Regions from separate parts of the Pseudomonas sp. SO81 genome, predicted to be linked through region 2. Evidence: predicted binding sites of a transcription regulator. Region 2 holds the regulator's gene; each other region holds the start of a gene.
The links. Region 2 encodes FliA, which starts transcription of late flagellar genes. Its sites were predicted from a motif close to CTAAAGTTTNNNNNNNNNNNGCCGNTAA; they were not measured.
Positions count from the first base shown of each region.

Region 1 (7,781 bases), 1.6 Mb from region 2:
GACACCGGCGAACAGCAGTGGCGCGCTGCGCGCCTGGCCGCCGGCGGAGAGCAGCCAGAGCGAGGCGCCGACCAAGGCCATGGCGCTGAACAGCCCGGCAGCGAAGCGGGTCAGCACGATCAGCCAGGGCTGGCCGATCCAGGCCAGGGCCGCCAGCGTCAGCAGGGTGCCGCCCAGCGCCCACTGGCACAGGCGCGAGGCCCGGCTGGCGTTGCTGCGGGCCAGCAGCAGGGCGCCGAGCAGATAGCCGGCGTAGTTGGCCGAGGCCGCCAGCGAGCCGGCGTGCAGGCTGAGCAGGCCGTCGTCGAGCATCAGCGGATACAGGCCGGTAAAGGCGAAGCGGCCAAAACCCATGCCGATGGCCAGCAGCAGGGCGGCGGCGATGGGGGCAGCGAAGCTTGGCATCAGGCCGCCCGCAGCGTCTCGCGCCATTGCTCGAAAGCCGCGCTGCGGTAGTCGCCACGCCAGACCAGCAGGGTGTCGACTTCGAGCAGCGGCACGCACTGCACCGCCGGCGGTTCGCGCAGCAGTTCGAGCAGCGAGCGCGGCAGGATGCCGACGCAGGAGCCGGCCGCCACGCAGGCGAGAATCGCGTGGTAGGAGCCGACCTCCTGCACGCGCACCGGGCTGCCGGCGCCGTTCAGCCAGCTCTGCGCGATCTGCCGGTAGGTGCAGCCCTGGGCGAAGCCGGCCAGGGTGCGCAGCTGCACATCCTGCGGGCCACGGACCGGCGGGTGGTCGCTCGGCAGCACCAGCAGCAGTTCCTCGCTGAACACCGCCTGGCTGAGCAGGCCTGGGTCCAGCGCCTCGACCGCCCAGCGCTTGCCGACCCGGCTGGTCGGCGCGGCGATCAGCGCGCAGTCCAGGCGTCGCGCCAGCACGGCGTCGAGCAGCGGTTGGCTGGGTCCGGTGCTGACCTCCAGGCTGACCTGCGGGAAGGCGCGGTGAAAACGCGCCAGCGGTCCGGGCAGGCGGCTGGCCGCGGTGCTTTCCATACTGCCCAGGCGCAGGGTGCCGCCCGGTTGCTGCGGGTGCATGGCCTGGCGCGCCTCGTCGGCCAGGGCCAGCAGGCGTTCGGCATAGGCGAGGAACTCGCGACCCTGCTCGGTCAGGCTCATGCGCTTACCCTCGCGCAGGAACAGCTGCACGCCGAGGTCGTCCTCCAGCTGGCGGATGCGCGTGGTCACGTTGGACTGCACACGCTCCAGGCGCTGGGCCGCGCGCGTGATGCTCTGCTCCAGGGCAACGGTGCGAAAGATGGTCAGCGTCGACGGATCCATGGGCTTTCAATAATCTCTTAAAAAGAATAATGTTTTGTGAAGAATCTCTTTTAGAGAATATTTGGTCAAGCCCAAGGAGTCGAAATCATGGCAACGCCGCGCATCACCGAATTGCTCGCCATCGAGCAGCCGATCATCCAGGCGCCGATGCTCGGCGTTTCCACCCCGCAGCTGGCGGCGGCGGTCTCCAATGCCGGTGGCCTGGGCTCGATCAGCCTGGCGGCGAGTACGGCGGAGCAGGGTCGCGCGCTGATCGCCGAGCTGCGCGGGCAGACCGGCAAGCCGTTCAACATCAACCTGTTCTGCCACCGCCCGACACCGGTCGATACCGCAACTCAGGCTGCCTGGCTGGAGCATCTGCGGCCCTTCTTCGCCGAGTTCGGCGCCACGCCGCCGGGTGAGCTGCGCGACATCTACCGCAGCTTCATCGCCGATGCGGACATGCTGGCAATGCTGCTGGAAGAGCGCCCGGCCGTGGTCAGCTTCCACTTCGGCCTGCCGCCGCAGGCCAGCATCGACGCCCTCAAGGCGGCCGGCATCCGCCTGCTGGCCTGCGTCACCAGCGTGGCCGAGGCCGAGCTGGCCGAGGCCGCCGGGGTCGATGCGCTGGTGGCGCAAGGCATCGAGGCGGGCGGTCACCGCGGGCTGTTCGAGCCGGAGCGGGGCGACTCCGGCATCGGCACCCTGGCCCTGGTGCGGGTGCTGACATCTCGCAGCCACCGGCCAGTGATTGCGGCAGGCGGGATCATGGATGGCGCCGGCATCAACGCCGCGCTGGCCCTCGGCGCCGCCGGCGTACAGATGGGCACGGCGTTCGTGCTGTGTCCGGAGTCGCTGGCCAACGCCGCCTACCGCGCGGCGCTCAAGAGCGACAAGGCCCATCGCACGCAGATCACCGCGGCGATGTCCGGGCGCCCCGCTCGCGGGTTGCCCAATCGGGGGTTCAGCGAGCTGGGTAGGCCCGGTGCCCCGGCGCTGCCCGGTTACTCCTACACCTATGACGCCACCAAGGCCCTGCAGGCAGCGGCTGTGGCCCGAGGCAACCACGACTTCGCCGCGCAATGGGCTGGCCAGGGCGCACCGCTGGCGCGGGAGCTACCGGCCGGGGAGCTGCTGGCGATTCTGGTGGCAGAGATGCGCCAGGCATGAAAAAGGCCGGTGGGTTGCCCCACCGGCCTCTTTCATCGCGCTACCCCGAAATCAGGGCAGGGTGAACAGCACCTTGACCTTGTCGGTCACTGCGGCCTTGTCCACGTAGCCGATGGCATCGGCTTCGGCGGCCACCTTGGCGACCACGTCGGCGTCGCCGGCCACGCTCGGCAGCGGCTGGCCCTTGCCGGTAAACACCAGGCCGGACCAGTAGGACTTCAGCTGGGCTTCGTTCTTGTTGGTGACCGCGGTGTAGAACTTCTCCTTGGTCGGGTTCCAGTCTTTCTGGTCGACGCCTTTCAGCGACTTGTTCTTGCCCAGGAAGATGTTGGCGACGTCGGACTGCGACGGTGCGGCGGACGCGCCGGCATTGACGATCACGGCGACCTCGGCCTGGGCCAGGGCGGCAGCGCCCAGGCTGGCGGCGGCGAGGAGGATGCGAATGGACAGCTTCATGTGCATGCTCCTCAGAAGACGAAGTCGACGCCGGCGCTGATGATGTCGCCGTCGTAGTTGCGGGCCGGTACGCCGAGCAGGCCGTTGGTGCGGTCGTTGACGGTGTTGTCGTAGAGCTCCTGGGAGTTGCGTACGAACACGCCGTCGTAGCCACCGTTGGTGTCCACGCGCTTGTACTCGCCCTTCAGCACCACGGTCGGCAGGATGTTGTAGTTCAGACCGAGGGTCCAGGAGTTCTGGCGGCCTTCGTCCTCGTCCAGCTGAGCGTAGGTGACATGAGCCAGGAAGTCGCCGAAGCGGCGGCCGCCCATCAGGTAGAACGAGTCGGTGCTGTGGGTGTTGTCGTTCTCGATGACGCGGCTGGTCCACTCGTTGGCGGTCAGCCAGGTACCGTTGTCGTACTGGTAGCCGATCGAGGTGAACTTGCCCTTGTCCTTGTCCAGGGCCAGCAGGGTGGCCGAGCTCGGGCGACCGAAGATGTCGGTGAAGCTGCCGGAGATCTCGGTCTCGATATCGGCCTCGACATAACCGACGCGGAAGGTGCCGTAGTCGTTGGTGGCCATGCTCACGCTGGCGCCGAAGACGTTGTCGTAGTCGATGTCGAATTCTTCGTCGTACAGGTAGTAGTCACGGTTCTTGGCGACACCGCCGGCGACCTGGAACGAGACGGTGGCGAAGGACAGCGGCAGGTTGTAGACCAGATCGGCGCCTTCGTAGTTGGACAGCTGGACCTGGCTGTAGACCTCGTCCGGCAGGCGCAGCCAGGGGTAGGCGAAGCCCACGTCGATGCTCTCGGAGTACATGTACACCGGGGTGCGCAGACGGCCGAAGCGCAGCATCAGGTTGTCGGTGCTCTGCCAGGACAGGTAGGCCCATTCCAGGTTGGCTTTCCACTCGTCGGAGTAGGCCTTGGCGGTGGTCTGCAGGGTCAGGCCGACGGTGTCGGTGACGCCGTAGGTCAGCTGGGCGCCGAACTTGCTCAGCTGGTCGCCGCGCCAGGAGTCTTTGGTCTGACCGGAGAGACCGTAGCCGCGGCCGTCGTCTTCACCACCCAGGTGGGTGACGCCGACGGTGCCGAAACCGTTGATGAGGGCTTCGCCTTGTTCCAGCGCGAATGCCGAAGTGCTGGCCAGGCAGATGGCCAGGCCGAGGACGCGGGCAGTAGTCATGCGGTGATGCTCCATTGAATGGGTTAAACGCGGAATTGGGCCGTTGCCGCGCGCAGGTGGTCTCCTGTGCTGACCAGCTGCTCGCCTAGGCGTGCGGTGGCTTCGGCCCCATGTGCGGTTGCTTGGGCATCCTGCTGCAACACTTGGGTCTCTTGTTGGATGGAACTGGACAGGCCGATCTGCTCCTGGGTGAGCTGGGCGATGCCGGCGTTCAATTGGTCAATCTGGCCCACCGCCACGGCGATGGACTCGAGCATGCGGGTGGCTTCCACCGAGCGCTCGATGCTGTTCTGCGCCTTCTCGCCGTTGGCGGTCATGACGTTGAGCACGCCGTTGGCGCTGTTCTGCAGGCGCTGGATGATCTGCTGGATCTCGGCGGTGGAGGCGGCGGTCTTCTGCGCCAGGTTGCGCACCTCGTCGGCGACCACGGCGAAGCCGCGACCCTGCTCGCCGGCGCGGGCGGCCTCGATGGCGGCGTTGAGCGCCAGCAGGTTGGTCTGTTCGGCGATGCTGCGGATCACGGTGAGCACCGAGCCCACCTGCTGGGTCTCTTCCTCCAACTGCTCCATGGCCTGCACCGCGCCCATCACGCTGCTGCCCAGGTCGCTGATGCTGCTGGACAGGCTGCCGATGCTCTCGCGGGCATTGCCGGCCTGGCGCGAGGCAGCGCCGGCGCCTTCGGAGGCCTGCTGGGAGCGCTGCGCCACTTCCTGGATGCTGCTGGTCATGGTCTGGATGTCGCGGCCGATCGAGTCGGTATGACCCTGCTGCGAGCGGGCGTTCTGGGTGGCGTCCTGGGTCAGGCGATAGAGCTCCTGGGACATCTGCCCCAGCGGGCTGGCGGCGTCGATGGTCTGGCGGATGGTGCCCTGCAGCTTGTCGAGGAAGCCGTTGAACAGCTGGATCATCTCGCCGATCTCGTCGCGCGAATCGACGTTGACCCGGCGGGTCAGGTCGCCGTCGCCGCGGGCGATGGCTTTCAGCGAATCGATCACGCCGTGCACGTTGCCCATGATGCCGCGGATGATCACCCAGGCGCCAAGGCCGACCAGGCCGACCAGCAATGCGGTGAGGATGAAGCCGACGCGGGTGGTCTCGGCGTTGTCGGTACGCGCCTGGCCCAGGGTGCTCTGGAAGTCTTCATAGGCATGGGCGCGGAAGGTCTCGCCGAGCTTCTGCGCGGCGGCCAGGTCACTGGCCATGCGGTCCAGGTTGGGGCGCAGGTCTTCGAAGCCGGCGCTGCCCTTGATCAGTTGCTCGGAGGAGGGCAGGGCGTTGTCGGCGTAGCGGCCGATGGCCTGGCGCCAGGCATCCAGTTCGCCGGCGCGCTCGTCGTTGGCGCGGGTCAGTGGCTGCAGGGCCTGCTGCAGATTGGAGATCTCGGCCAGCACCTGGCGCGCTTCGTCCAGGGTCGACAGCTCGCCGGCGGCGACGGCGCTGTTTAGCAGGCCGGGCAGGCGGGAGAACTGGAAGTTCACCGCGTCGGCTTTCTCCAGGGTGGGGAAACTGTGGGTCTCCAGGGTATCCAGACGGGCATCGTTGGCCGACAGCTGCACCGAGGTGTAGCCCACGAACAGCAGCAGGCCGAGCAGGGCGACGGCGGGCAGCAGCGACAACTTCAGGGTCAGTGACAGATTCTTCAGCATGGCAGGTACCCAAGTCGGGGGCGCGAAGTGTACAGAAAGCCAACTAATGGCTAAAGGCCATCGGTCGGTCATCCTGTGACCGTATGTGATGCTTATGTGTAGTTATCGCTATGTCGGCCATCCCTCCTCTTTCTATAGCTGCAAAAAGCCGGTCTTGCCTGGGACCATCAGTCGCAGGCTGCTCTGGCGGCGGCGCCGGGCAGTCGCCTAGACTCAGCGCATAATTAGAAAAGGAGCCTCGGATGCGCGCTGCGATATTGCTCGGCCTGTTGCTGAGCACGGCCACGCAGGCGGCCGATCCGCTGCTGGAGGCCATGGCCGAGTTGCAGCCCAGTTCCCTGAGTGCCGCCGAGCAGCGCGCCGAGCTGGCCTGGTTCGCCGCAGCCGGCAAGCCGTTCGCCGGCACCCAGGTGCGGGTGATCGCCGAGCGCATCGACACCCACTGGTACGAGACCAATGTTCTGGCGCCGTTGTTCACTCGGCTGACCGGCATCCGCGTGATCCACGAGATCAGCGGCGAGGACGACGTGGTCAACAAGCTGCGCACCCAGCAGGAGACCGGCCTGCCGCTGTATGACGCATATGTCAGCGACAGCGACTTGCTCGGTCAGCACTTCCGCGACGGCCAGGTGCTGGTGCTGTCCGACTTCATGGCCGGCGAAGGCGCCAGCGTGACCCTGCCGACCCTGGATCTGGGCGACTTCATCGGCCTGCCCTTCGTCACCGCCCCCGACGGCAAGCTGTACCAGCTGCCCGACCAGCAGTTCGCCAACCTCTACTGGTACCGCCGCGACTGGTTCGAGCGCCCGGAGCTGCGCAAGGCCTTCCGCCAGCGCTATGGCTACGAGCTGGACGTGCCGCAGAACTGGTCGGCCTACGAGGACATCGCCGCCTTCTTCACCGAACAGGTCGGCGAGCTGGATGGCCAGCGCGTCTACGGCCACATGGACTACGGCGGCTTCGACCCCTCCATCGGCTGGCGCCTGTCGGACGCCTGGCTGGGCATGGCCGGGGTGGGCGATCTGGGCCTGCCCAACGGCGTGCCGGTGGACGACTGGGGCATCCGCGTCGAGGGTTGCCGCCCGGCCGGCGCCAGCGTCGCCCGCGGTGGCTCGCTGGACAGCCCGGCAGCGGTCTACGCCATTCAGCAGTACGTCGACTGGCTGCAGCGCTACGCACCGCCCGAGGCGCAGCAGATGAGCTTCAACCAGGCCGGCAATGTCGCCGCCCGCGGCCACGTGGCCCAGCAGATCTTCTGGTACACCGCCTTCACCGCCGACTACACCAAGCTCGGCAGCCCGGTGGTGGATGCCGAGGGCAAGCCCAAGTGGCGGGTGGCGCCGTCGCCCCGCGGCGCCTACTGGCGCGACGGCATGAAGTCCGGCTACCAGGACGTCGGCGCCTGGACCCTGCTCAAGGCCACGCCGCTGCGCCAGCGCCAGGCGGCCTGGCTGTACGCCCAGTTCGTCACCGCCAAGAGCGTGTCGCTGCGCAAGACCCTGGTCGGTCTGACCCCGATTCGCCGCTCCGATCTCGACTCGCCGGCCCTGCTGGCCGAGGCGCCGCGCCTGGGCGGGCTGGTCGAGTTCTACCGCAGCCGCGCGGCGCGGCGCTGGACGCCTACCGGCGCCAACGTGCCGGACTACAGCGGCATGGCCAGCCTGTGGTGGCGCCAGCTGCACCCGGCGGTGTCGGGCAAGCTCAGCGCGAGCCAGGCCCTGGGCAATCTGGCCCTGGCCTTCGATCGCCACTTGCAGGTCGTCGGCCAGCGTCAGCAACACGCCTGCGCGCCGGCGCTGAATGCCCCGCGCCCGGCCGGCGAGTGGCTGAGCCAGCCCGGCGCACCCTGGCCACGCCTGGACAACGAGCGCCCGCCCGGGCGCACCCTGCCGTACGAGGAGGCCCTGCGTGCGTGGGATTAGCCTGCTGTTGCTGAGCCTGTTCAGCCTGCCGCTGGCGGCGGCCGAGCTGCAGCTGTTCGCCTGGGAGCGCGCGCCGCTGGTGCAGCAGCGCCCCGATGGCAGCGCCAGCGGCCTGGTGCCGGAGCTGACCGCCGAGCTGTTCCGCCGCGCCGATATCGC
Region 1 covers NZ_CP126126.1:2,143,213-2,150,993, reverse strand. Annotated here, with positions in the region: gene OH686_RS10250 (YbfB/YjiJ family MFS transporter) at 1-405, opposite strand, end outside; gene OH686_RS10245 (LysR family transcriptional regulator) at 405-1,280, opposite strand; gene OH686_RS10240 (NAD(P)H-dependent flavin oxidoreductase) at 1,368-2,429, shown strand; gene OH686_RS10235 (phosphate ABC transporter substrate-binding protein) at 2,481-2,885, opposite strand; gene OH686_RS10230 (hypothetical protein) at 2,897-4,054, opposite strand; gene OH686_RS10225 (methyl-accepting chemotaxis protein) at 4,078-5,700, opposite strand; gene OH686_RS10220 (ABC transporter substrate-binding protein) at 5,943-7,622, shown strand; gene OH686_RS10215 (substrate-binding periplasmic protein) at 7,609-7,781, shown strand, end outside.
Region 1: a site for FliA is predicted at 5,811-5,838, ahead of OH686_RS10225 (methyl-accepting chemotaxis protein). Genes of this name have one in related genera too.

Region 2 (7,781 bases):
GCCCAAGGCTTTGGCCGTGTCGTCGGCGATCATGATCGCCATGGGCCTGGTACCGGGCATGCCGCACTTTTCCTTCATCAGCCTCGGCCTGGTGGCCGCCGGTGCGGCCTACTGGATCGCGCACAAGCAGCGCAAGACCAAGGAGGACGCGGTCAAGGAAGTCCAGCGCCAGCAGGAGCTGCTGCCGGCGCAGAAGGCCCAGGAGGTCAAGGAGCTGGGCTGGGACGACGTGACCCCGGTGGACATGGTCGGCCTGGAAGTGGGTTACCGCCTGATTCCGCTGGTCGACCGCAACCAGGGTGGCCAGCTGCTGGCGCGGATCAAGGGCGTGCGCAAGAAGCTGTCCCAGGAAATGGGCTTCCTGATGCCATCCGTGCATATCCGCGACAATCTTGACTTGTTGCCCAACGCCTACCGTTTGACCCTGATGGGCGTCAGCGTGGCCGAGGCCGAGGTGTATCCGGAGCGCGAGCTGGCGATCAACCCCGGCCAGGTGTTCGGCACCCTCAACGGTATCGCCGCCAAGGATCCGGCGTTCGGCCTGGAAGCGGTGTGGATCGACCCGACCCAGCGCGACCAGGCGCAGTCGCTCGGCTACACGGTGGTGGACGCCAGCACCGTGGTCGCCACCCACCTCAACCAGGTGCTGCACAAGCATGCCCATGAACTGCTCGGCCACGAAGAGGTCCAGCAATTGATGCAGCTGCTGGCCAAGAGCTCGCCGAAGCTGGCCGAGGAGCTGGTGCCGGGCATGGTCTCGCTGTCGACCCTGCTCAAAGTACTGCAGACCCTGCTGCAGGAGCAGGTGCCGGTGCGCGACATCCGCAGCATCGCCGAGGCCATCTCCAACGTGGCCGGCAAGAGTCAAGATCCCGCCGCGATGGTGGCCGCGGTTCGCGTCGCGCTTTCCCGCGCAATCGTGCAAAGCATTGTGGGACTAGAGCCGGAGCTGCCTGTGATCACTCTAGAACCCAGGTTGGAACAGTTATTGCTCAATAGCCTGCAGAAGGCCGGTCAGGGCTCCGAGGATGGCATCCTCCTCGAGCCCGGCATGGCCGAGAAGCTGCAACGCTCCCTGGTGGAAGCGGCGCAGCGCCAGGAAATGCTCGGCAAACCGGTGATCCTGCTGGTAGCCGGTCCGGTCCGGGCGATGCTCTCGCGATTCGCGCGGCTCGCCGTACCGGCCATGCACGTACTGGCCTACCAAGAAATACCGGATAACAAGCAGGTCACGATCGTTGCTACGGTCGGCCAGAACTGAGGGTTCTAAGCCATGCAAGTCAAACGCTTCTTCGCCGCCGATATGCGTACCGCCATGAAACTGGTGCGTGATGAGCTGGGCGCCGATGCCTCCATCATCGGCAATCGCCGTGTGGCCGGTGGCGTGGAGCTGACCGCTGCCCTGGACTACCAGCCGACCGCTCCGGCACGTCAGGCCAACCCGGCGCTGGAAGCCGAGCTGCGCAAGACTCAGGCGAAGATCGCCAATGCCCAGGCCGAGCTGACCATTCGCGCCGTGGCCGACGAGCGCAAGGACCGCCAGCTGTTCGCCAACGAATCGCTGGTCGCCCCGGAGCTGCCGGCCACCGCCGTCAAGGCTCAGCGCCCGGTGGCCGCCGCACAGCCCGCAATCAAGCCGGCTGCCGCTGCGGTGGATCAGCGCGCCCTGGATGCCATGCGCTTCGAGCTGCACGGCCTGCGCGAGCTGATCGAAGTACAGCTGGGCTCCATCGCCTGGGGCCAGCTGCAGAATCGCAAGCCGCAACAGGCCAACCTGTGGCGCCGCCTGCAGCGCATGGGCCTGTCCGCCGAGCTGTCCAAGGCCCTGCTGGAGCGCGTGGCCAAAGTCGCCGAGCCGCGTCAGGCCTGGCGCATGCTGCTGGCCCACCTGGCTCATGCGATCAAGACGCCCGAAGTGGAGCCGCTGGAAGAGGGCGGTGTGATCGCCCTGGTCGGCCCGGCCGGCATGGGCAAGACCACCACCCTGGCCAAGATGGCGGCGCGCTACGTGCTGAAATACGGCCCGCAGAGCATCGCCCTGGTCAGCATGGACAGCTTCCGCATCGGCGCCCAGGAGCAGATCAAGACCCTCGGTCGCATCCTCAACGTACCGGTGACCCAGGTCGACCCGGGCCAGTCCCTGGTTCAGGCCCTGGCCCCGCTGGCGCGCAAGAAAGTGGTGCTGATCGATACCGCCGGCCTGCCAGGCAATGATCCGGCTCTGCGTCTGCAGTTGGAGAGTCTGGCCGCGCGTGGGGTCAAATCGAAAAACTATCTGGTGCTGGCCGCTACCAGCCAGGCTCAGGTGCTCAAGGCCGCCTATCACAGCTACAAGCAGTGCGGCCTGGCCGGGTGCATCCTGAGCAAGGTCGATGAAGCCGCCAACCTGGGTGAAGTTCTGGGGCTGGCTATCAGCCAGCATCTACCGGTAGCCTATCTGGCAGATGGGCCGAAGATTCCGGACGATCTGCAGGTGCCGCGCAGCCATCAGCTGGTGAGTCGCGCCGTGAGCCTGCAGACCGCCGAAGATCCAAGCGAGGAGGCCATGGCGGATATGTTCGCCGGCCTGTACCACCACCCGGCGCGCCGCGTGGGATAAGGCAGGCGGCAGCGTGCAAGGCGTTCTAGTGTTAGGAAAGGGTCGGTGTGGTTGCCCGACCAGCCCAGTCCAGGCAAGTCAAGGTAAGAGAAGAACATGGGTAGTATGCATCCCGTACAGGTGATCGCAGTCACAGGCGGCAAGGGCGGTGTCGGCAAGACCAATGTGTCGGTGAATCTGTCGCTGGCGCTGGCCGACCTCGGTCGCCGGGTCATGCTGATGGACGCCGACCTGGGCCTGGCCAACGTCGACGTCCTGCTCGGCCTGACCGCCAAGCGCACCCTGGCCGACGTGATCGCCGGCGAGTGCGATCTCAAAGATGTGCTGATCCAGGGTCCCGGCGGCGTGCGCATCGTGCCGGCCGCCTCGGGCACGCAGAGCATGGTGCAGTTGTCGCCGGTGCAGCATGCCGGCCTGATCCAGGCCTTCAGCGACATCAGCGACAACCTCGATGTCCTAGTCATCGACACCGCCGCCGGCATCGGCGACGGCGTGGTCAGCTTCGTGCGCGCGGCGCAGGAAGTCATCGTGGTGGTCTGCGACGAGCCGACTTCGATCACCGACGCCTATGCGCTGATCAAGCTGCTCAATCGCGACTACGGCATGAGCCGCTTCCGCGTGCTGGCCAACATGGCCCATACGCCGCAGGAAGGGCGCAATCTGTTTGCTAAGCTGACCAAGGTAACCGACCGTTTTCTCGATGTGGCTTTGCAATACGTCGGGGCAGTGCCCTATGACGAGTCCGTACGCAAGGCCGTGCAGAAGCAGCGCGCGGTATACGAAGCCTTCCCGCGCTCGAAATGCGCACTGGCGTTCAAGGCGATCGCCCAGAAAGTCGACACCTGGCCGCTGCCGGCCAACCCGCGCGGCCATCTGGAGTTCTTCGTCGAGCGTCTGGTGCAGCAACCGATCGCGGGTACGGCCGTATGACAGCAGCCAGTGGACTACGCATGTACAACAAGGCGCAGGCGCAGGATTCCCAGCACCAATTGATCGAGCGCTACGCGCCCCTGGTCAAGCGCATCGCCTATCACCTGCTGGCACGCTTGCCGGCCAGTGTGCAGGTCGACGACCTGATCCAGGCGGGCATGATCGGTCTACTGGAAGCTTCGAAAAAATACGACGGCAGCAAGGGCGCCAGCTTCGAAACCTACGCCGGCATCCGCATCCGCGGCGCCATGCTGGACGAGGTGCGCAAGGGCGACTGGGCGCCGCGTTCGGTACACCGCAATACCCGCATGGTCAGCGACGCGATTCGTGCAATCGAGGCGCGCACCGGAAGAGACGCTAAAGATCAAGAGGTTGCGGCCGAACTCCAATTGAGTCTCGAGGATTACTACGGCATCCTTGGCGACACTCTGGGCAGTCGCCTGTTCAGCTTCGACGACCTGGTTCAGGACGGCGAGAGCGGCGGTCTGCACGAGGATGTCAGCAGCAGTCACGGAGGGCCCTTGCATGGTCTGGAAGATGAACGCTTCCAGGCGGCCCTGGCCGATGCCATCGCCAACCTGCCGGAGCGCGAGCGCCTGGTGCTGTCGCTGTACTACGACGAAGAATTGAATTTGAAGGAAATCGGCGAAGTCCTGGGGGTCAGCGAATCCCGGGTCAGCCAGTTGCACAGCCAGTGCGCCGCGCGTTTGCGGTCCAGGCTGGGCGAGTGGCGGGCCAGCTGACGGCGAGCCGGTTTCATGATTTGCGACGCTACCGGGCTGCCGGAGGCGTTTAGGACTGTACGGAGGTCGACTTGGACAAGAACATGAAAATCCTCATCGTTGACGATTTTTCGACGATGCGACGGATCATCAAGAACCTCCTGCGTGATCTGGGGTTCACCAACACCGCGGAGGCCGACGACGGCAACACCGCTCTGCCCATGCTGCAGAGCGGCAGCTTCGACTTCCTGGTGACTGACTGGAACATGCCCGGCATGACCGGCATCGACCTGTTGCGCGCGGTGCGCGCCGACGACCGCCTGAAGACCCTGCCGGTACTGATGGTGACTGCGGAAGCCAAGCGCGAGCAGATCATCGAGGCCGCCCAGGCCGGTGTGAACGGCTATGTGGTCAAGCCGTTCACCGCCCAGGTGCTTAAGGAGAAGATCGAGAAGATCTTCGAACGGGTTAACGGCTGATGTCCGCCGCGAGGGCGCTATGGCACACGATGATTCAACCCTGGGCGAACTCGAATCGACCCTGAAGACACATGCTACCCAACTCGTCGACAGCCTTGAGAAGGGTCGCTTCGGCGAAGCGGTACAGCTGATCCACGAGTTGAGCAAGGCGCGCGATCACGGCCTGTACCAGGAAGTCGGCAAGCTCACCCGCGAGCTGCACAACGCGATAGTCAATTTCCAGATCGACCCGCACATGCCGGGCGCCCAGGAAATCTCGCAGATCTCCGATGCCACCGAGCGTCTGTCCTACGTGGTCAAAATGACCGAGAAGGCGGCCAACCGCACCATGGATCTGGTCGAGCAGAGCGCGCCGCTGGTCAACGACCTGGGCGACGAGGCGCAGAGCCTGTCGGCCGAGTGGGGCAAGTTCATGCGCCGCGAGATGGGCGCCGACGCCTTCCGTGACCTGGCCAAACGCATCGAGCTGTACCTCGCCCGCAGCGAGCGCGACAGCCAGAAACTGTCCGGCCACCTGAACGACATCCTGCTGGCGCAGGACTTCCAGGACCTCACCGGGCAAGTGATCAAGCGGGTGACCCAACTGGTCACCGAAGTGGAAAGCAATCTGCTCAAGCTGGTGCTGATGGCCAGCCATGTCGACCGTTTCGCCGGCATCGAACACGACCATGCCGTGCTCCGCGCCGAGCAAGAACAACAAAAAGAGCCTTCCAAGGGTGAAGGTCCGCAGATTCATGCCGATAAGCGTGAGGACGTGGCGTCCAGTCAGGACGACGTCGACGATCTGCTGTCCAGCCTTGGATTTTAAGGCTCTAACAGAGCCTTTGGAGCGCACCGATGAGCTTCGACGCCGATGAAGAAATCCTCCAGGACTTCCTGGTAGAGGCCGGCGAAATTCTTGAGTTGCTGTCCGAACAACTGGTCGAGCTGGAAAGCCGACCCGATGACATGGACCTGCTCAATGCGATTTTCCGTGGTTTCCACACCGTCAAGGGTGGCGCGGGCTTCCTCCAGCTGAACGAGCTGGTGGAGTGCTGCCACATTGCGGAGAACGTGTTCGACATCCTGCGCAAGGGTGAGCGTCGCGTTACCGCCGAACTGATGGATGTGGTGCTGCAGGCGCTGGACTCGGTCAACGAGATGTTCAGCCAGGTGCGCGAGCGTACTGAGGTGACTCCCGCGACTCCCGAGCTGCTGGCCGCGCTGTCGCGCCTGGCCGAGCCGGAGAGCGCCGACGAACTGGCCGCCGTGGCCGAACCGGAGCCGGAAGCGGCCGCCGCTGAAGACATCTCCGACAGCGAGTTTGAACAGCTCTTGGATGCCATCGGCGATCAGCCGGCGGAAGCGCCTGCGCCGGCGGCCGGCGGCGACGAAATCACCGACGACGAATTCGAAGCGCTGCTCGACCAGTTGCATGGCAAGGGCAAATTCGCTGCGGATGAGGTTCCTGCCGTTTCGGTTAAGCCTGCCGCTCCCGCGCCGGCAGCCGGCGGTGACGAGATCACCGACGACGAATTCGAAGCGCTGCTCGACCAGTTGCACGGCAAGGGCAAGTTCTCCGCCGAAGAGCCGACGCCTACGCCCAAGCCGGTAGCCGCCGCCCCCGCAGCTGCAGGGGGCGACGAGATCACTGACGACGAATTCGAAGCACTGCTCGATCAGTTGCATGGCAAGGGCAAGTTCACCGGCCCCGACGAGGGCGCCGCGCCCGCTGCCAAGCCTGCCGCCGCTGCCCCGGCCGCCAAGAAGGCTGAGCCGAAGAAGGCCGAACCGGCCAAGCCTGCCGCCAAACCGACGGCCAAGCCCGAGCCGGTCAAGGCCGCCGCTGCGGCGCCGGCGCCAGCAGCAGCTGCCGCAGGTGGTGCGCCAGCCGGTGCCGCCAGCGAGGCGGAAACCACGGTGCGGGTCGATACCGCGCGCCTGGACGAGATCATGAACATGGTCGGCGAACTGGTGCTGGTGCGTAACCGCCTGGTGCGCCTGGGTCTGAACAGCGGCGACGAGGCCATGGCCAAGGCCGTGTCCAACCTCGACGTGGTCACCGCCGATCTGCAGACCTCGGTGATGAAGACCCGCATGCAGCCGATCAAGAAGGTATTCGGGCGCTTCCCGCGCCTGGTCCGCGATCTGGCGCGCAACCTGAAGAAAGAGATCAACCTGGAGCTGATCGGCGAAGAGACCGACCTCGACAAGAACTTGGTCGAGGCCCTGGCCGACCCGCTGGTCCACTTGGTGCGCAACGCCGTCGACCACGGCATCGAGGGGCCGGAGGAGCGCGAAGCCGCAGGCAAGGCGCGCGGTGGGCGAGTGGTACTCTCCGCCGAACAGGAAGGTGACCACATCCTGTTGTCGATCTCCGACGACGGCAAAGGCATGGACCCGGAAATTCTCCGCGCCAAGGCGGTGGAGAAGGGCCTGCTGGACAAGGACGCAGCCGACCGCCTGAGCGAGACCGAGTGCTACAACCTGATCTTCGCCCCGGGCTTCTCGACCAAGACCGAGATTTCCGACGTGTCCGGCCGTGGCGTGGGCATGGACGTGGTGAAGACCAAGATCTCCCAGCTCAACGGCATCATCAACGTGCACTCGGCCAAGGGCCAGGGCTCGAAGATCATCATCAAGGTGCCGCTGACCCTGGCGATCATGCCGACCCTGATGGTGATGTTGGCCAACCAGGCCTTCGCCTTCCCGCTGGTCAACGTCAATGAGATCTTCCACCTCGACCTGTCGCGCACCAACGTGGTGGACGGTCAGGAAGTGGTGATAGTGCGCGACAAGGCGCTGCCGCTGTTCTACCTCAAGCGCTGGCTAGTCAATGGCGCATCCAGCGAGGAGCAGCGTGAGGGGCATGTGGTGATCCTTACCGTGGGCAGCCAGCGCATCGGCTTCGTGGTCGATCAGCTGGTGGGCCAGGAAGAGGTGGTGATCAAGCCGCTCGGCAAGATGCTGCAGGGCACGCCCGGCATGTCTGGCGCTACCATTACCGGCGACGGGCGCATCGCCCTGATCCTCGACGTGCCGAGCATGCTCAAGCGCTACGCACGTCGCATC
Region 2 covers NZ_CP126126.1:571,771-579,551, reverse strand. Annotated here, with positions in the region: gene flhA (flagellar biosynthesis protein FlhA) at 1-1,261, shown strand, start outside; gene flhF (flagellar biosynthesis GTPase FlhF) at 1,274-2,599, shown strand; gene fleN (flagellar synthesis regulator FleN) at 2,696-3,529, shown strand; gene fliA (RNA polymerase sigma factor FliA) at 3,526-4,272, shown strand; gene OH686_RS02670 (chemotaxis response regulator CheY) at 4,356-4,730, shown strand; gene OH686_RS02665 (protein phosphatase CheZ) at 4,750-5,538, shown strand; gene OH686_RS02660 (chemotaxis protein CheA) at 5,568-7,781, shown strand, end outside.

Region 3 (7,781 bases), 240 kb from region 2:
CGTGCCCGAGCAGTCCGAGTATTGCTGGGCTTACCAGCTGATCGCCCGCGCCTCGCGCCTGATCAGCCGTCTGGACGCCTACGGCCTGGCCCTGCTGCCGGAATTCCGCGACTGGGAGCTGCCGGCGCTGCGCGAGGCCATCGATCGCGAGTTCTTCCTGCTATCCGAGGCGCACTACGAGCGCTACATCGCGCCGCGCTTCCTGCGCGAGGGCGTGGAAAGCCGCGTCTGAGGTATTTCGGTCCATGAAAAAGCCGCCCTCGGGCGGCTTTTTCGTTTGCGCGGTGGATCAGCGCTGGGCGACCAGCTCTTCCAGGTGGGCGATGATGTCGTCCGGCTTGAGTACCAACACGTCGCTCTCCAGCGCGTCCAGCACCACTTCCGCGGTGTTGCCGATCAACGCGCCGGAGAGGCCGGTGCGGGCCACGGTGCCGATCACGGTGACCACCGCGCCGAGCTTGTGCGCGGTGTAGGGGATCAGCACGTCGGCCGGGCCTTCTTCCACGTGCAGGCGCTCGTTGCTGACGTCGTACTCGGCCTGGAAGGCCTTGCACTGCTCGCGATAGCGCGCCTCGATGGTTTCCTTGAGCTGGAAGGTCGGGTCGGCCGCCGAGAGCATCGGCGAGGGGTGGGCGCTGATCACGTGCAGGGTGCCGTTGGCCAGGCGCGCGATGTCGTAGCCGTGGCTGACGATGCCGGAGTGCAGGGTGCGGTGCTCGGAGTCGCCATTGCCGACGTCGACCGCGGCGAGAATGACGCCGCCGGTCCAGGGGGTCTCGGTCTTGACCATTAGCACCGGGCTGGGGCAGTAGCGCAGCAGCTTCCAGTCCTCGGGGGTGAGCAGGGCCTTCTTCAGCGGGTTGTCCGGCACGTGCTGCTTGATCACCAGACCGCAGCCCTCGGCCTGCTGCACGGCGACAATAGTTTGGTAGAGACCGTCATTCCACGCCTGCTGGATGGTGGCGCTGTAGCCTTCCTGCTGCAGGCTGGCCTGGTGCTCGGTGAGGTAGGCGCTGTGCTCACCCTTCTTGTCGCAGACCAGCAGGTGCAAGTGCGACTGGGTGACTCCAGCGATCAGCTTGGCACGCTTGAGCGCCAGGCCATCGGATTGCTGCGGGTCCATCACCACCAGAATGCTGCGTATGGCTTGCATGAGCGTCTCCCTGTGCTTGAAGTGCTTTGATGCAGCCCACTATAGAGGCGGCCGCTGGCGGCGGTCTTGACCTGCATCACGGCCTGGCTGGCCCCGCGCGCCTTCATCCGTATAATGGCCCGCCCTTGCTGCCGGTGCCAACTGGCCGTTGCCGTTACCTCTGGATCGTTCGCCGTGAATCTGCCTGAAATCCATCAGTTCCTCGCCTGTCCCACCCCCGCTGCCTGGGTGCAGGCGGCCCTGGCCGATCAGGAAACGCTGCTGATCGATCACAAGAACAACGAGTACAAGGCGGCCTCGACGGCCATGGCGCTGATGGCCAAGTACGGCCAGGAGCTGGACCTGATCAATTTCATGTCGCGCCTGGCCCGCGAGGAGCTGGTGCATCACGAGCAGGTGCTGCGCATCATGAAGAAGCGCCGCATCGATCTGCGCCCGGTGTCGGCGTCGCGCTATGCCTCCGGCCTGCGCAAGCTGGTGCGCAACCATGAGCCGCAGAAGCTGGTCGACACCCTCGTCGTGGGCGCTTTTATCGAGGCGCGCAGCTGCGAGCGCTTCGAGGCACTGGTGCCGCACCTGGACGAGGAGCTGGGCAAGTTCTACGGCGGCCTGCTGAAGTCCGAGGCGCGGCACTTTCAGGGCTATCTCAAGCTGGCCTACCAGTACGGCGAGGAGGCCGATGTGGCGCGGGTGATCGAACGGGTGCGCGAGGCCGAGCGCGAGCTGATCGAGTCGCCGGACGAAGAGTTCCGCTTCCACAGCGGCGTGCCGCAGGCCTGATCCTCATCTTGTGGGCACAAAAAAGCCGGACTCGAGGTCCGGCTTTTTCGTATTCGAAAGGATCAGGCGGCGACGAAGCTGGCCTGGCAGGCGAGGGCGGCCTGGCTGCTCTGGACTTCGTTCAGGGTGTCGCGTACCACTTCCTTGGCCAGGCAGGCGCATTTGCCGCACTGGGTGCCCACGCCGAGGCTCTCGCGCACGTCGCGATAGCTGCAGCAGCCTTCGTAGATGGCTTCGCGGATTTGACCGTCGGTAACACCCTGGCAGAGGCAAACGTACATGGACAGGCTCGAAGTGGGTTGGTGTTGCTGTTAGCGACGGATACTAATGTTAATGAGAATGCTTGTCAAAACTTGATGTCAGCTTTTCCCGCCTGCCGGGTTTTCGCGTTGCCGAATAAAAAACCCGGCCGAGGCCGGGTCTTCATCTGCTGCGCGGGGCTTACTGGTCGAAGTCGTCCCAGCCGCCCATTTCCTTCCAGCGATTGACGATGCCGCAGAACAGCTCGGCGGTCTTCTCGGTGTCGTAGCGCGCGGAGTGCGCTTCTTTGCCGTCGAAGTCGATGCCGGCGGCCTGGCAGGCCTTGGCCAGCACGGTCTGGCCGTAGGCGAGGCCGGCCAGGGTGGCGGTGTCGAAGCTGGAGAAGGGGTGGAACGGGTTGCGCTTGAGGTCGCAGCGAGCCACGGCGGCGTTGAGGAAGCCGAGGTCGAAGCTGCTATTGTGGCCGACCAGGATGGCGCGCTTGCAGCCATTGGCCTTGATCGACTTGCGCAGGCCCTTGAAGATCTCGGTCAGCGCGTGCTCCTCGCTCACCGCCTGACGCAGCGGGTGATCCAGCTTGATGCCGGTGAACTCCAGCGCCGCCGCCTCGATATTGGCGCCCTCGAAGGGCTCGATGCGGAAGAAGTGGGTGTGGTCCGGATAGAGGAAGCCGTCCTCGTCCATGGCGATGGTGGTCGCCGCGATTTCCAGCAGGGCGTCGGTGGCGCTGTTGAAGCCGCCGGTCTCCACGTCCACCACCACCGGCAGGTAGCCGCGGAAGCGCGCGGCCATCGGGTGGCGCGGGCCAGGGGGCAGGCTGCCGTCGAGTTCGTCGTCGAAGTTGTCTTCGCTCACGCTTGATCCTCCAGCAGGCGCCATTGCAGTTTCTCGCCGGCGCGCAGCGGGATCACCAGGTTCTCGCCCAGCGGCAGTTCGCTCGGGCCGGTCCACTCCTCGCGCACCAGGGTGATGCGGTCGGTGTTGCGCGGCAGGCCGTAGAAGTCCGGGCCGAACTGGCTGGCGAAGCCCTCCAGTTTGTCCAGCGCATTGCGCTGCTCGAAGGCCTCGGCATACAGCTCGATGGCTGCATGTGCGGTGTAGCAGCCGGCGCAGCCGCAGGCGGCTTCCTTGGCGTGCTTGGCGTGTGGCGCCGAGTCGGTACCGAGGAAGAACTTCGGATTGCCACTGGTGGCCGCATCCAGCAGGGCTTCCTGGTGGGTGTTGCGCTTGAGAATCGGCAGGCAATAGAAGTGCGGACGAATGCCGCCGACCAGCATGTGGTTGCGGTTGTACAGCAGGTGATGCGCGGTGATGGTAGCGCCCACATTGGCCGGAGCGGCTTTTACGAAGGCGGCGGCATCGCCGGTGGTGATGTGCTCGAACACCACTTTAAGCGTCGGGAAGCGCTCGACCACGCGCGTGAGGTGCTCATCGATGAAGCGTTTCTCACGGTCGAACACGTCGACTTCGGCGCGGGTCACTTCGCCATGCACCAGCAGCGGCAGGCCGACTTCGGCCATGGCTTCCAGGACGTGGAAGATGTTGTCGATGCTGGTCACGCCGGAATCGGAGTTGGTGGTGGCGCCGGCCGGGTACAGCTTGGCGGCATGCACGAAGCCGCTGGCCTTGGCGGCGCGCACGTCTTCCGCGCTGGTCTTGTCGGTGAGATAGAGCACCATCAGCGGCTCGAAGCGGCTGCCGGCAGGACGAGCCGCCAGAATGCGCTCCCGATAGGCACTGGCCTCGTCGGCGTTGCGCACCGGCGGCACCAGGTTGGGCATGATGATGGCGCGGGCGAAGGTCCGCGCGACATCGCGGACGGTGTGCTGCAGGACGGCACCATCGCGCAGATGGATGTGCCAGTCGTCTGGGCGCAGCAGGGTAATGCGGTCGGACATGGGGATTCCCGGCAGGTAAAACGTGGACGAATGCTACCAGTTTTGCCGGCCAGACGGCCTATCAAGTTTCCGCTGTGGTGGCCGATACGGGCTTTGAAAGCCGTATCTCCCCACGGAGCCGATCTTGCGCCAGCCCAGCTTCCTCCTGCTCAGCCTGTTTGCCAGCCTGCCTTGGTGCACGCCGGCTGCGGCCATCACTTTCCAGACGCGCATGGAGAAAGTGGAGTGGAAGGTCGAGGGCGACCAGTTCGAATGCCGCCTGAGCCAGCCCATCGCCGACTTCGGCAGCGGCGAGTTCGTCCGCCGCGCCGGCGAGCAGGCCACATTCCGCCTCAGGGCCCGCGAGCGCTGGCTGGGTGCCGGCTCGGCGACACTGCTGGCCGCCGCCGCACCCTGGCAGCCGGGGCGCGGTGACATCAATCTCGGTGCGTTGAGCATCGGCAGCGGCGAAGTACCGTTCAATAGCAACCAGGAACAGGCCGGGCGCCTACTCACCGGCTTGATGGAGGGACGCAGCCCGCTGGTGCGTCATCGCACCCTGCAGGGCGGCGATAGCCTGGAAGTGCGCCTGTTGCCGATCAAGTTCAACCAGGCCTACAACGACTACCTCAAGTGCACCGTCGGCCTGCTGCCGGTCAATTTCGACCAGATCCGCCAGACCCAGCTGGGCTTCCCCGGCGGTGGCACCACACTGGAGCCGCTGGCCCAGGCCAAGATCGACATCATCCTCGACTTCATCAAGGCCGATCCGACCGTCAACCGCATCCAGCTCGACGGCCATTCCGACAACTCCGGCAACCGCCTGACCAACCGCGACACCTCACGCCGTCGCGCCGTGGCGGTGGAGGAGTACCTCAAGTCGCGCGGCATACCGGCCGAGCAGATCATCGTGCGCTTCCACGGCGAACGTTATCCGCTGGTGAAGAACAGTGGCGAGGCCAACCGGGCGAAGAACCGCCGGGTGACCATGACCCTGTCCCGCGAGCCGGTAGCGGAAACGCCAGCCGAGCCCGCGCCGAGCGCTCCGCCGTCCGCCAGCGAGCCGACGCCCGCCGCAGAGGCTCCGGCGGCTCCCGCGGCGAAATCCTGACGTCGCGCCCACAAATAAAACTGTCGCTTTGTCGCTAGTGTCTGTCGCGCCCCTGTAAATCGGCCGGAACGGCCGGTAGAATCGCTGGTTTTCCGTACAACCCCGTGGAGTTGATTGGCATGGCGGACGTTAAGAAGGTAGTTCTGGCCTATTCCGGTGGCCTGGACACCTCGGTGATCCTCAAGTGGCTGCAAGACACCTATAACTGCGAAGTGGTGACCTTCACCGCCGACCTCGGCCAGGGCGAAGAGGTCGAACCGGCCCGCGCCAAGGCTCAGGCCATGGGCGTCAAGGAAATCTACATCGACGACCTGCGCGAAGAATTCGTCCGCGACTTCGTCTACCCGATGTTCCGCGCCAACACCATCTACGAAGGCGAGTACCTGCTGGGTACCTCTATCGCCCGTCCGCTGATCGCCAAGCGCCTGATCGAGATCGCCAACGAGACCGGCGCCGACGCCATCTCCCACGGCGCCACCGGCAAGGGCAACGACCAGGTGCGCTTCGAACTGGGCGCCTACGCGCTGAAGCCGGGCGTAAAGGTGATCGCCCCCTGGCGCGAGTGGGACCTGCTGTCCCGCGAGAAGCTGATGGACTACGCCGAGAAGCACGCCATCCCGATCGAGCGTCACGGCAAGAAGAAGTCGCCGTACTCCATGGATGCCAACCTGCTGCACATCTCCTATGAAGGCGGCGTGCTGGAAGACACCTGGACCGAGCACGAAGAAGACATGTGGAAGTGGACCAAGTCGCCGGAAGCGGCGCCGGACACCCCCACCTACATCGAGCTGACCTACCGCAAGGGCGACATCGTCGCCATCGACGGCAAGGACATGACCCCGGCCGCCGTGCTGGCCGAGCTGAACCGCATCGGCGGCGAAAACGGCATCGGTCGCCTCGACATCGTCGAGAACCGCTATGTCGGTATGAAGTCCCGCGGCTGCTACGAGACCCCCGGCGGCACCATCATGCTGCGCGCTCACCGTGCCATCGAGTCGATCACCCTGGACCGCGAAGTGGCCCACCTGAAAGACGAGCTGATGCCCAAGTACGCCAGCCTGATCTACACCGGCTACTGGTGGAGCCCGGAGCGTCTGATGCTGCAGCAGATGATCGACGCCTCGCAGACCAACGTGAACGGTGTGGTGCGCCTGAAGCTGTACAAGGGCAACGTTATCGTGGTCGGCCGCAAGTCCGACGACTCACTGTTCGATGCCAACATCGCGACCTTCGAGGAGGACGGCGGCGCCTACAACCAGGCGGACGCGGCGGGCTTCATCAAGCTCAACGCCCTGCGCATGCGCATCGCCGCCGGCAAGGGCCGCAAGCTGTTCTGATAAGCTGAAACCCTGCGCCAAACGAACCCCGGCCATGAGCCGGGGTTCTGTTTTCATAAGCCCGCACCAGGGCAACGATGAGGAAAACCTGATGAGACTGCTGCACACCATGCTGCGCGTCGGCGACATGGATCGCTCCATCGCCTTCTACACCGAAGTACTGGGCATGACCCTGCTGCGCCGCAAGGACTACCCGGACGGCCAGTTCACCCTGGCGTTCGTCGGCTACGGCAACGAGGCCGAGAACAGTGTGATCGAGCTGACCTACAACTGGGGCGTCGACCACTACGAGCTGGGCACCGGCTACGGCCACATCGCCCTGGAAGTGGAAGACGTCTACAAGGCCTGCGAGGACATCCGCGCCCGTGGCGGCAAGATCACCCGCGAGCCGGGGCCGATGAAGCACGGCACCAGCATCCTGGCCTTCGTCGAGGATCCGGACGGCTACAAGATCGAGCTGCTGTCGCCCAAGCGCAACGATTGACAGCTGCTATGCTTTGTAAGTAAAAGCTTACAAAAGCAATGGCCATTTGCCTGGCCATCGAGGTGTTCCATGACGGCTGATCCCCAGGCGCTGCGCCTGATCCGGGTTGTGCAGGAGCTGTCGATGGCGAGGGATGTGGACCGGGTGGCGGAGATCGTCCGTCGCGCGGCCCGCGAGCTGACCGGTGCCGACGGCGCCACCTTCGTTCTTCGCGATGGACAGCAGTGCTTCTATCGCGACGAGGACGCCATTTCGCCCCTGTGGAAGGGGCAGCGCTTCCCCATGAGCCTGTGCATCAGCGGCTGGGCCATGCTCAACCGCCAGGCCACGGTGATCCCGGATATTTACCTGGACCCGCGTATCCCGCATGAGGCCTACCGGCCGACCTTCGTCAAAAGCCTGGTCATGGTGCCGATCCGCACCCTGGACCCGATCGGCGCCATCGGCAACTACTGGGCCAGTCCGCATACCGCTACTACCGAGCAGGTCGAGCTGCTGCAGGCGCTGGCCGATTCCACCTCGATCGCCCTGGAGAACGTGCAGGTCTACTCCGAACTGGAGCGCAGAGTCGAGCAGCGCACCGGGCAACTGGTGGAGGTCAATCATCGCCTGCAGGCCGAGGTGCGCGAGCGCGAGCGGATGGCGGCGGAGGTGCGCCAGCTGTCGCTGACCGACGAGCTGACCGGGCTGCGCAACCGTCGCGGCTTCCTGCTGCTCGCCGAGCGCGAGCTGGAGTCGGCGCGTCGCCGCGGAGGGCGCTGCCTGTTGCTGTATGCCG
Region 3 covers NZ_CP126126.1:809,079-816,859, reverse strand. Annotated here, with positions in the region: gene OH686_RS03885 (DUF1289 domain-containing protein) at 1-232, shown strand, start outside; gene uspL (universal stress protein UspL) at 290-1,153, opposite strand; gene OH686_RS03875 (MiaE family protein) at 1,328-1,933, shown strand; gene OH686_RS03870 (bacterioferritin-associated ferredoxin) at 1,996-2,214, opposite strand; gene rnt (ribonuclease T) at 2,375-3,049, opposite strand; gene pyrC (dihydroorotase) at 3,046-4,092, opposite strand; gene OH686_RS03855 (flagellar protein MotY) at 4,217-5,182, shown strand; gene OH686_RS03850 (argininosuccinate synthase) at 5,302-6,519, shown strand; gene gloA (lactoylglutathione lyase) at 6,611-7,003, shown strand; gene OH686_RS03840 (GGDEF domain-containing protein) at 7,073-7,781, shown strand, end outside.
Region 3: a site for FliA is predicted at 4,153-4,180, ahead of OH686_RS03855 (flagellar protein MotY). Genes of this name have one in related genera too.